DNA from 2 places in the Nonomuraea sp. MTCD27 genome. Region 2 is predicted to be linked to the other one. Evidence: riboswitches for the same ligand, from Rfam matches in the RefSeq annotation. Region 2 holds a riboswitch; the other holds the start of a gene.
The links. A riboswitch is a leader RNA that binds a small molecule or an ion and turns the genes downstream of it on or off. The one in region 2 is predicted to bind glycine.

Region 1 (5,373 bases), on a different contig from region 2:
CCCTGCACTCCGGAGACGAGGTGCAGATCGGCAAATTCCGCCTCGTCTTCCTGATGCGGGGCACCGCCGGCGTATGAGTGAGCGACCCTTGGACATGGCTCAGCACCCCGGGTTCACGGGGCCGGAGGCGCCGTGAGCTCCCAGGCGGCGCGGTCGCACATGAGCATCGGGGAGGTGCTCGCGCTCCTGCAGGGCGAGTTCCCCGATGTCACGATCTCCAAGATCAGGTTCTTGGAGGGCGAGGGGCTGATCGAGCCCGAGCGCAGCCCCTCCGGCTACCGCAAGTTCACGCACCTGCACGTGGAGCAACTGCGCTTCATCCTCACCGAGCAGCGTGACCACTACCTGCCGCTGCGGGTGATCAAGGACCGGATGGCGGAGAGCTTCGGCCGCCCGCGTGAGGTCCGGCAGGCGCAGGAGGTCCGGTTCAGCCGGGCGGAGCTGCTCGAGGCCGCGGGGATCGACGACGAGACGCTCACCGAGCTGGAGGACTACGGCCTGCTCGCCCCGGTGGCCCGGCGCTACGACGAGGAGGCGCTCAAGGTGGCGCGCACGGTCGGGGCGCTGGCCCGGTTCGGCCTGCACGCCCGCCACCTGCGGGCGGTCAAGGCGGCGGCCGAGCGCGAGGCGGGGCTGGTCGAGCAGACCGTCGCGCCGATCCTCAAGCGGCGCGCCCCCGGCGCCATCGGTGAGGCGGACGAGGTCGCCAGGGAGCTTTCCACGCTTCTGCTCGACCTGCACGCATCCCTTGTGCGCACGGGTGTCCGTTCGGTCCTGGGACGTTGAGACCGTAGCGAGCTGGGAGGCGGGGGCACATTCCAGGCCCGCTGGGTGTTACGTTGAATTGCAGAAGCCAGTCAGCAGAAGCGATGATCGAAGAGCTGTGCCGGGTGACCGGTCAGGAATACGGAGCAGCCCGTGTTGCAGATGGAGGTCGTGGGCGTTCGCGTTGAAATGCCCACTAATCAGCCGATCGTCTTGCTCAAGGAGGCTCACGGGGAACGGTTCCTTCCTATATGGATCGGCATGACGGAGGCCACGGCGATCGCCCTGGCCCAGGCTGAGGAGCCGCCGCCGCGGCCGCTCACCCATGACCTTTTCCGTGACGTGCTGAGCGCCCTGGGTGTCGGCCTGCGGGCGGTCAACATCGTCGCGCTGCGCGACGGCATCTTCTTCGCCGATCTGGTCTTCTCCAACGGCGTGGAGGTGAGCGCCCGGCCGTCCGACTCGATCGCGCTCGCCCTGCGCACCGGGGCCCGGATCTTCGCCAGCGAGGAGGTCGTCCAGGAGGCCGGAGTGATCATCCCGGACGACCAGGAGGACGAGGTGGAGAAGTTCAGGGAGTTCCTTGACACGATCACTCCCGAAGACTTCGGCAGGGCGGGGTAGGTATTTCAGTGCATTTACGCTTCACGACGCGCCGAGCCGGATCGTTGACTGAGCATGGTCACGGTCCTACGGTGCAAGTGAAACCCGTGGTCGCCCTTTACGAACCCCCAGATCAGGCCACGGGATGAGAGAAAGCCGGAGGTCCGCGTGGCGGTCAGCAGCGGCGAGGGAAAGACGGCCGGCCAGGAAGATCCGGTGCGGCGCGAGAGCGCGCGGCAGCGTGCCGGGGAGCAGGGTCTGCTCTTCGACGAGCAGCCGTCGGCGTTGCCGGGCGACATCGGATACCGCGGGCCGACGGCCTGCGCCGCGGCCGGCATCACCTACAGGCAGCTCGACTACTGGGCGCGCACGGGCCTGGTGGAGCCGACGATAAGAGCCGCGCAGGGCTCCGGCTCCCAGAGGCTCTACAGCTTCCGCGACATCCTCGTACTCAAAGTCGTCAAGCGGCTCCTGGACACCGGGGTGTCGCTGCAGCAGATCCGCACGGCCGTGCAGCATCTGCGTGACCGCGGGGTCGCCGACCTCGCGCAGATCACGCTCATGAGCGACGGCGTCAGCGTCTACGAGTGCACCTCGGCCGACGAGGTGATCGACCTGCTCCAGGGCGGCCAGGGCGTGTTCGGCATCGCGCTCGGGCGAGTCTGGCGAGAGGTCGAGGGCTCCCTCGCGGAGCTGCCGGGGGAACGCGCGGCGGTCGAGGACAACGTCCCGGCCGACCATCCCGCTGACGAGCTGGCTCGCAGGCGCCGCGCGCGCCGCACCGGCTGAACACTTCGAAGACCGTCGGGGCAGGCCGGTGAACGGCAAACGGGGCTTAGCGTAGTAATCTGGGACAGCAAGGCTGACGACCCCGTGCGGGAGAGTCCTCGGGCCCCCTGGGCCCCGGGGCGCCGAAGGAGCAACCCTCCCCGGAATCTCTCAGGCATCCTGTACCGCTCGGGTGAGGCAACTCTGGAAAGCAGGTGCGCCCGCCAGGCGCGTCTCACCGACGGTGCAAGCCCCCGCAGGGGTGAAGCTCTCAGGTCGCGGCACCGCGCAGGTCGTGGATCGCGCTGACAGAGGGGGAGATCCGGCACTCGTCCGCGCCCTGGCGCCGGTCTCCATAGCCTCGGGAGGCACACCCCATGACCGATCTGTCCGCTCCGCCGTTCTCGTCAAGGCACATCGGCCCATCGGAGTCCGAGCAGCAGCGCATGCTCGAGGCCGTCGGCTTCGAGTCCGTGGCGGACCTGGTGGCGGTGGCCGTCCCGGAGGCCATCAGGGCCAAGGACCGGCTCAAGCTGCCCGCCGCGATCGGCGAGGCCGAGGCCATCGCCGAGCTGCGCGCCCTGGCCGGGCGCAACCGGGTGCTCACCTCCATGATCGGCCTGGGCTACTACGACACCGTCACGCCCGCGGTCATCCGCCGCAACCTGCTGGAGAACCCGGGCTGGTACACCGCCTACACGCCGTACCAGCCGGAGATCTCGCAGGGGCGCCTGGAGGCGCTGCTGAACTTCCAGACGGTCGTCTCCGACCTCACCGGCCTGCCCGTCTCCGGCGCGTCGCTGCTGGACGAGGCCACGGCCGCGGCCGAGGCCATGACGCTGGCGCGCCGGGCCGGCAAGTCCAGGAGCGACGTGTTCGTGGTGGACGCCGACGCGCTGCCCCAGACCAAGTCCGTGCTCGCCACCCGGGCCGAGCCGCTCGGCATCACGCTGGTGGAGCACTCCCTGGAGGGCGAGCTGCCCGAGTGCTTCGGCGTGCTCGTCCAGTACCCGGGCGCGTCGGGCCTGCTGCGCGACTTCCGTGCCCTGGCCGCCGCCGCGCACGAGGCGGGCGCCCTCGTCGTGGCCGCCGCCGACCTGCTGGCCCTGACGCTGGTCACCGCCCCCGGCGAGCTGGGCGCCGACATCGCGATCGGCTCCTCGCAGCGGTTCGGGGTGCCGTTCGGGTTCGGCGGGCCGCACGCCGCGTACATGTCCGTACGCGAGGGCCTGCAGCGCCAGCTCCCGGGCCGGCTCGTGGGCGTGTCCGTCGACGCCGACGGCGACCCCGCCTACCGCCTGGCCCTGCAGACCCGCGAGCAGCACATCCGCCGCGAGAAGGCCACCAGCAACATCTGCACCGCGCAGGTGCTGCTCGCCGTCATCGCCGGCATGTACGCCGTCTACCACGGCCCCGAGGGACTGCGCGGCATCGCCCACCGGGTGCACCGCCACGCCACCGCCCTGGCCGAGGGGCTGCGCGGCGCCGGCGTGGAGGTCGTGCACGGCGAGTTCTTCGACACCGTGCTCGCCCGCGTGCCCGGCCGGGCCGGCTCCGTCGTGGCCGCCGCCGCCGAGCGGGGCGTCAACCTCTGGCAGGTGGACGCCGACCACGTCTCCGTCGCCTGCGACGAGCAGACCGGCGTCGCCGAGGTGGCCAAGGTGCTGGCGGCCTTCGGAGTGGAAGGCACGGAGCCCGACCCCGAGGCCGCCGCCGACGCGCTGCCCTCCTCGCTGCTGCGCGAGACCCCGTACCTGACCCACCCGGTCTTCCACGCCCACCGCTCCGAGACCGCGATGCTGCGTTACCTGCGCAGGCTGCAGGACAAGGACATCGCGCTCGACCGTTCGATGATCCCGCTCGGCTCCTGCACGATGAAGCTGAACGCGACCACCGAGATGGAGCCCATCACCTGGCCCGAGTTCGCCGCCGTCCACCCGTACGCGCCGGCCGACCAGACCGAGGGCTACCGCGAGCTGATCGGCACGCTGGAGGGCTGGCTGGCCGAGGTGACCGGCTACGACGCCGTCTCCATCCAGCCGAACGCCGGCTCGCAGGGCGAGTTCGCCGGGCTGCTGGCCATCCGCGCCTACCACCGCGCCAACGGCCAGGGCGAGCGGGACGTCTGCCTCATCCCGTCCTCCGCCCACGGCACGAACGCCGCCAGCGCCGTCATGGCCGGCATGCGCGTCGTGGTCGTGGCCTGCGACACCGACGGCAACGTGGACCTGGCCGACCTCGACGCCAAGATCGACAAGCACCGTGACGCGCTGGCCGCGATCATGGTGACGTACCCGTCCACGCACGGCGTGTACGAGGAGACGATCACCGAGGTGTGCGCCAAGGTGCACGAGGCCGGCGGCCAGGTGTACGTGGACGGCGCCAACCTCAACGCCCTGGTCGGCCTGGCCAAGCCCGGCGAGTTCGGGGCCGACGTCTCCCACCTCAACCTGCACAAGACCTTCTGCATCCCGCACGGCGGCGGCGGCCCGGGTGTCGGCCCCGTCGCGGTGCGCGGCCACCTGGCCTCCTACCTGCCCGGCCACCCCCTGCACAACGGCACGCCGGTCGGCCCCGTCTCGGCCGCCCCGTACGGGTCGGCGGGGATCCTGCCGATCTCGTGGGCGTACATCAGGATGATGGGCTCCGAGGGCCTCACGGCCGCGACCGAGCAGGCCATCCTGTCGGCGAACTACCTGGCCCGGCGGCTGGCCCCGCACTACCCCGTGCTGTACACCGGCCGCGGCGGCCTGGTCGCGCACGAGTGCATCGTCGACCTGCGCCAGATCACCAAGGAGACCGGCGTCACCGTGGACGACGTGGCCAAGCGCCTCATCGACTACGGCTTCCACGCGCCGACGATGTCGTTCCCCGTGGCCGGGACGCTCATGATCGAGCCGACCGAGAGCGAGGACCTCGGCGAGCTCGACCGGTTCGTGGACGCGATGGTCGCCATCCGCGGGGAGATCGCGAAGGTGGCCTCCGGCGACTACGACAAGACCGACAACCCGCTGCGGAACGCGCCGCACACGGCGGAGTCGGTCAGCGCGGACGAGTGGCCGCACCCGTACGCGCGCAGCGAGGCGGCCTACCCGCTGCCCTCCCTGCGCGACGGCAAGTACTGGGTGCCGGTGCGCCGTATCGACCAGGCCTACGGCGACCGCAACCTCGTGTGCTCCTGCCCTCCCCTGGAGGCGTACGAGGACTGAGGCGTGCGGGGGCGGGCGCCGTCAGGCG
Region 2 (5,373 bases):
TGGTCTCGCTGCGCTGGCTGCTGCTCTGCCTGGGCTGGGGGCGCCGGGGCACGCACAACGGCACGGGCACGGCGATGCTGTTCGTCGGCCTCAAGGGCGTGGACGGGCTGAGCAGGACAGGCGTGCGGGTCGCGGAGGACGGCCTGCGCATCGGCCTGACCTGCCCGGCGGCGGCGGACGTGGGGGCGGTGGTGGGCAAGCTGGATCAGGACATCGTGGGCCGGATCCGGCGCGAGATCAGCGACGACGAATGCCCGGCCGTCGTCCGGCTGCACGTGCGGCGCCCGGTCAGCACTCGATCACGTTGACGGCCAGGCCGCCGCGCGAGGTCTCCTTGTACTTGTCGAGCATGTCGCGGCCGGTGTCCCGCATGGTCTTGATCGCCTTGTCGAGGGCCACGTAGTGGCGGCCGTCGCCGCGCAGCGCGATGCGGGCCGCCGTGATGGCCTTGTTGGAGGCGACCGCGTTGCGCTCGATGCACGGGATCTGGACCAGGCCGCCGATCGGGTCGCAGGTCAGGCCCAGGTTGTGCTCGATGCCGATCTCGGCCGCGTTCTCCACCTGCTCGGGCGTGCCCCCGAGGACCTCCGTGAGCCCGGCCGAGGCCATCGAGCAGGCCGAGCCGACCTCGCCCTGGCAGCCCACCTCGGCGCCCGAGATCGAGGCGTTCTCCTTGAACAGCACGCCGATCGCGCCGGCCGTCAGGAGGAAGCGGACCACCCCCTCGTCGTCGGCATGCGGGACGAAGCGGGTGTAGTAGGTCAGGACGGCCGGGATGATGCCGGCGGCGCCGTTGGTGGGGGCGGTGACGATGCGGCCGCCGGCGGCGTTCTCCTCGTTGACCGCCAGCGCGAACAGCGTGATCCAGTCCATCGCCTGCAAGGGGTCCTTCTCGGCCGACTCCGACTGCAGGCGGCGGTGGAGCTGGTTGGCGCGGCGCTTGACCTTGAGCCCGCCGGGCAGGACGCCCTCCTTGGAGATGCCGCGGCGTACGCAGTCGGACATGACCTGCCAGAGGTTCAGCAGGCCCTGCCTAATCTCCTCCTCGGTACGCCCGAACGCCCGCTCGTTCTCCAGCATGACGGCGGAGATCGACAGGCCCGTGTTCGAGCAGTGCTTGAGCAGCTCCTCGCCGGTGGTGAAGGGGTAGGGCAGCACGGTGTCGTCCGGCTTGATGCGGTCGGCGCCGGTGGCCTTCTCGTCCACGACGAAGCCGCCGCCGACCGAGAAGTACACCTTCTCTCTGAGCCGCTCGCCGGAGGCGGAGTAGGCGGTGAAACGCATGCCGTTGGGGTGCTCGGGCAGCGAGATCTTGCGTTCGAAGACGAGGTGCTCGCCCACGACGAACGGGATCTCGTGCGTGCCGAACAGCTTGACCGTGCCGGACTCGCGCATCTCGGCGATGCGGGCGTCCACGGTGTCGACGTCGACCAGCTCCGGCTTCTCGCCGGACAGGCCGAGCAGGACCGCCTTGTCGCTGCCGTGGCCCTTGCCGGTCAGGCCGAGCGAGCCGTACAGGATGGCCTCCACGCGCGCCACCTGGTCGAGCAGGCCGTCCTGGTGGAGCCCGCGGGCGAACTTGTGGGCCGCCGCCATCGGGCCGCCCGTGTGGGAGCTCGACGGGCCGATGCCTATCTTGAAGAGGTCGAAGACGCTGATCGCCATTGATGTGCGCCCTTCCTGAAGGGCCGGGGCCCGGAACTAGCGGGCCCCGGCGAATGGGTCAGGACTCGGTGCCCGAGGTCAGCGCCGTGTACTCCTGGGCGGAGAGCAGGTCCTCGGGGTCGCCTTCCATGCGCACCCGGAACATCCAGCCCTCGCCGTACGGGTCGCTGTTGGCCAGGCTCGGGTCGTCCACGATGGACTGGTTGACCTCGACGATCTCGCCCCCGACCGGGCTGTAGATCTCGTTCACCGACTTGGTGGACTCCACCTCGCCGACGGAGTCGCCCTGCTCGACGCTCGCACCGACCTCGGGGAGCTGCACGAAGACGACGTCACCAAGGGATTCGGCGGCGAAGGCCGTGATGCCGACGGTCACGGTGAGGCCGTCGTCGAGGCCGGCCACCCACTCGTGCTCCTTGGTGTAGCTCAGGTCGTCAGGGATGTTGCTCACTTGTTCCTCCTGTAAAAGGGCAGCTCAACCAGGTCCATAGGTTCATGGCTGCCCCGGATGTCCACGGCCAGGCCTGATCCGGCGCCGGTGTCCACATAAGCCATCGCGATGGGCTTTCCCAGAGTCTGGGAAGGCGCACCACTGGTGACCTCGCCGACGACGACGCCGTTCTCGGTTACCGGGTAGCCATGGCGCGGCACCCGGCGGCCCCGCGCGACCAGGCCGACGAGCCGGCGTCGGGGCGCGTCGTCCTTGACCGCCTCGAGCGCCGACCTGCCGACGAAGTCGCCCGGCTTGTCGAATTTCACCACCCTGCCCAGCCCCGCGTCGAACGGAGTGAGCTGCTCGCCCAGTTCGTTCCCGTACAGCGGCATGCCGGCCTCGAGCCTGAGCGTGTCGCGGCTGGACAGGCCCGCCGGCCGCAGCCCGTGCGGCTCGCCGGCCGCCATGAGGGCGTGCCACAGCGGGACCGCGTCCTGGTTGGCCACGAACAGCTCGAATCCATCCTCGCCGGTGTAGCCGGTACGGGCGATGAGCGCCTGCCGGCCGTCCACCAGGCCCGGCAGGCCCGCGTAGTACTTGAGCCCGCCGAGGTCGGCGTCGGTGAGCGTGGCGAGGATCTCCTGGGAGCGGGGTCCCTGGACGGCGATCAGCGCGTACTGGTCCGAGCGATCCTCGACCACCACGTCGTACGTCTTTGTACGATTTTTCAGCTCATTACCGACTTTTTCATAGTTCGAGGCGTTGGCCACGACCATGAACTCCTCGTCCCCGAGCCGGTAGACGATGAGGTCGTCGAGCACCCCGCCGCGCTCGTTCACGATCATGGTGTACCTGGCCCGGCCGGGAGCCAGCGCCGACAGGTGGCCGACCAGCGCGTAGTCCAGCGCCTGCCCCGCCTGCGGCCCGGTCAGGAAGATCTCGCCCATGTGCGAGAGGTCGAACAGCCCGGCCGCCTCGCGAACGGCCTTGTGCTCCGCGGACTCGCTGCCGTACCGGAGCGGCATGAGCCACCCGGCGAAGTCGGTGAGCGTGGCGCCGAGGCTCTCGTGAACGTCTCGTAGCGGTGTCGGTCGGGACATTTGTCGCACCTCAGGACAGGATTGGATGCCAGCATCCTCCCCCTCTGTCATCGATGCCTGAGAGCTTCGCCCGAGCTTTGCCGGACTTTCACCTTCGGCGAGGCCCGCGGGCCTGCTTTCCAGAGGTCACCTTGCCCGTGCGGTCCTTTGCCTTGAGAGGTTTGCGGGGAGGGCTTGCTCCTTCAGGGACCCTGACCGGCTGTCAGGGTGCTCTCCCGCACGGTTTCACCGGTGATGTCCGCCAGCCTAGTGGGGTTACGGGGCTGTTGTCGCGTTCTGGGTGGGGTCGTTCAGCAGGCCGCCACGAGAGCCTCGAAGAGCGCGTGGTCCTCGGCGGCCTCCGGGTGCCACTGCACGGCCACCGTGAACCGTCCCGCGAACCGTCCCGAGTCCAGCTCCACGGCCTCGATCGTGCCGTCCGCGGCGGTGGCGGTGACCGTGAGGCCGGGGGCGAGGCGGTCGACGGCCTGGTGGTGGTAGTGCGGGACCGTCACGGGGTCCTCGCCCAGCGCCTTGGCCAGGCGGGTGCCGGGGGTCGGGGTCACCGGCAGGTGCCCGAACCGGCCGGGGCCCGGGCAGTGGTCGGTGTGGCCGACCGCGTCGGGCAGGTGCTGGAGGAGGGTGCCGCCGAGGGCGACGTTGAGGACCTGGAGGCCGCGGCAGACGCCGAGGTAGGGTAGGCCGGCGTCGAGCGCCGTCGCGAGCAGCGAGAACTCGGCCTCGTCACGAAATTTCCGGACGTAGCCGGTGCGCTCTTGCGCGTCCTGGCCGTACCTGGCCGGGTCGATGTCGCCGCCACCGGCCAGGATGAGCCCGTCCAGGCCGGGTACGACCCCGGCGGGATCGCCGGCCGGAGGCAGCAGGACGGGCTGCCCGCCGGCGCGGACGACCTGCTCCACGTACATGTACGGCAGCAGCGCGGCGGTCGTGTCCTGCCACACCGTGAACGAGGCGGGCTCGACGTAGCACGTGATGCCGATGATGGGACGCCGCACGGCGACGGGACCTCCTAGAGCGGTGTGACGTAGGCGCCGGAGATGCCCCCGTCCACCAGGAACTCGCTGCCCGTGATGAACGAGGCGTCGTCGCTGGCCAGGAACGCCACCGCCGCCGCGATCTCCGACGCCTCCGCGAAGCGGCCCACCGGGATGTGCACCAGCCGCCGCTGCGCCCGCTCCGGGTCCTTCGCGAACAGCTCCTGCAGCAGCGGCGTGTTCACCGGCCCCGGGCACAGGGCGTTCACCCGGATGCCCTCCCTGGCGAACTGCACGCCCAGCTCCCGCGACATCGCCAGCACCCCGCCCTTGGAGGCGGTGTAGGAGATCTGCGAGGTCGCCGAGCCCATGACGGCCACGAACGACGCGGTGTTGATGATCGAGCCCTTGCCCTGGCGGCGCATGTACGGGATGGCGTGCTTGCAGCACAGGTAGACGCTGGTCAGGTTCACCTCCTGGACGCGGCGCCAGGCCTCGATGCCGGTCTCCAGGATGGAGTCGTCCTCGGGGGGCGAGATGCCGGCGTTGTTGAAGGCGATGTCCACGCTGCCGTAGGTCTCGTACGCCGTGGCGAACATCCGTACGACGTCGTCCTCGCTGGTCACGTCGGCCTTGACGAACAGGCCGACGACCTCGCTCGCCGCCTTGCCGCCCGCCTCCTCGTCGATGTCCACGCAGACCACCTTGGCGCCCTCGTCGGCGAACCTGCGGGCCGTGGCCAGCCCGATCCCGCTGCCCGCGCCGGTCACGACCGCCACCCGATCCTGCAACCGCTGCATGTCACTCCCTGCCCATCGGTCGTTCACTCCGCTGACTGTTCACTCCGATGAAATGAAGACGTTCTTTGTCTCGGTGAACGCCGCCAGGGCGTCCGGGCCGAGTTCCCGGCCGAGGCCCGACTGCTTGAAGCCGCCGAACGGGGTCCAGTAGCGGACGGAGGAGTGCGAGTTCACCGACAGGGCCCCCGACTCGACGGCCCTGGCCACGCGCAGCGCCCGGCCGACGTCACGGGTCCAGATGGAGCCGCTCAGGCCGTAGGGCGTGTCGTTGGCGATGCGTACGGCCTCCGCCTCGTCCTCGAACCGCGCCACCGACACGACCGGCCCGAAGATCTCCTCGGTGAACGCCCGGTCGGTGACGTCGGGGGTCAGCACGGTCGGTGGGAACCAGTAGCCCCTGC

Region 1: linked by a shared signal. The riboswitch ahead of gcvP (aminomethyl-transferring glycine dehydrogenase) and the one ahead of gcvT (glycine cleavage system aminomethyltransferase GcvT) in region 2 are both predicted to bind glycine.

Annotation. Positions count from the first base shown of each region.
Region 1 covers NZ_JBGNUW010000001.1:221,294-226,666, reverse strand. The annotation lists gene ACBJ59_RS01165 (FHA domain-containing protein) at 1-77, shown strand, start outside; gene ACBJ59_RS01160 (MerR family transcriptional regulator) at 133-786, shown strand; gene ACBJ59_RS01155 (bifunctional nuclease family protein) at 919-1,389, shown strand; gene ACBJ59_RS01150 (MerR family transcriptional regulator) at 1,537-2,157, shown strand; glycine riboswitch at 2,235-2,334, shown strand; gene gcvP (aminomethyl-transferring glycine dehydrogenase) at 2,514-5,345, shown strand.
Region 2 covers NZ_JBGNUW010000015.1:143,165-148,537, forward strand. The annotation lists gene ACBJ59_RS37845 (hypothetical protein) at 1-308, shown strand, start outside; gene ACBJ59_RS37850 (L-serine ammonia-lyase) at 289-1,665, opposite strand; gene gcvH (glycine cleavage system protein GcvH) at 1,724-2,116, opposite strand; gene gcvT (glycine cleavage system aminomethyltransferase GcvT) at 2,113-3,198, opposite strand; glycine riboswitch at 3,329-3,426, opposite strand; gene ACBJ59_RS37865 (gamma-glutamyl-gamma-aminobutyrate hydrolase family protein) at 3,489-4,193, opposite strand; gene ACBJ59_RS37870 (3-oxoacyl-ACP reductase) at 4,208-4,972, opposite strand; gene ACBJ59_RS37875 (aldehyde dehydrogenase family protein) at 5,012-5,373, opposite strand, start outside.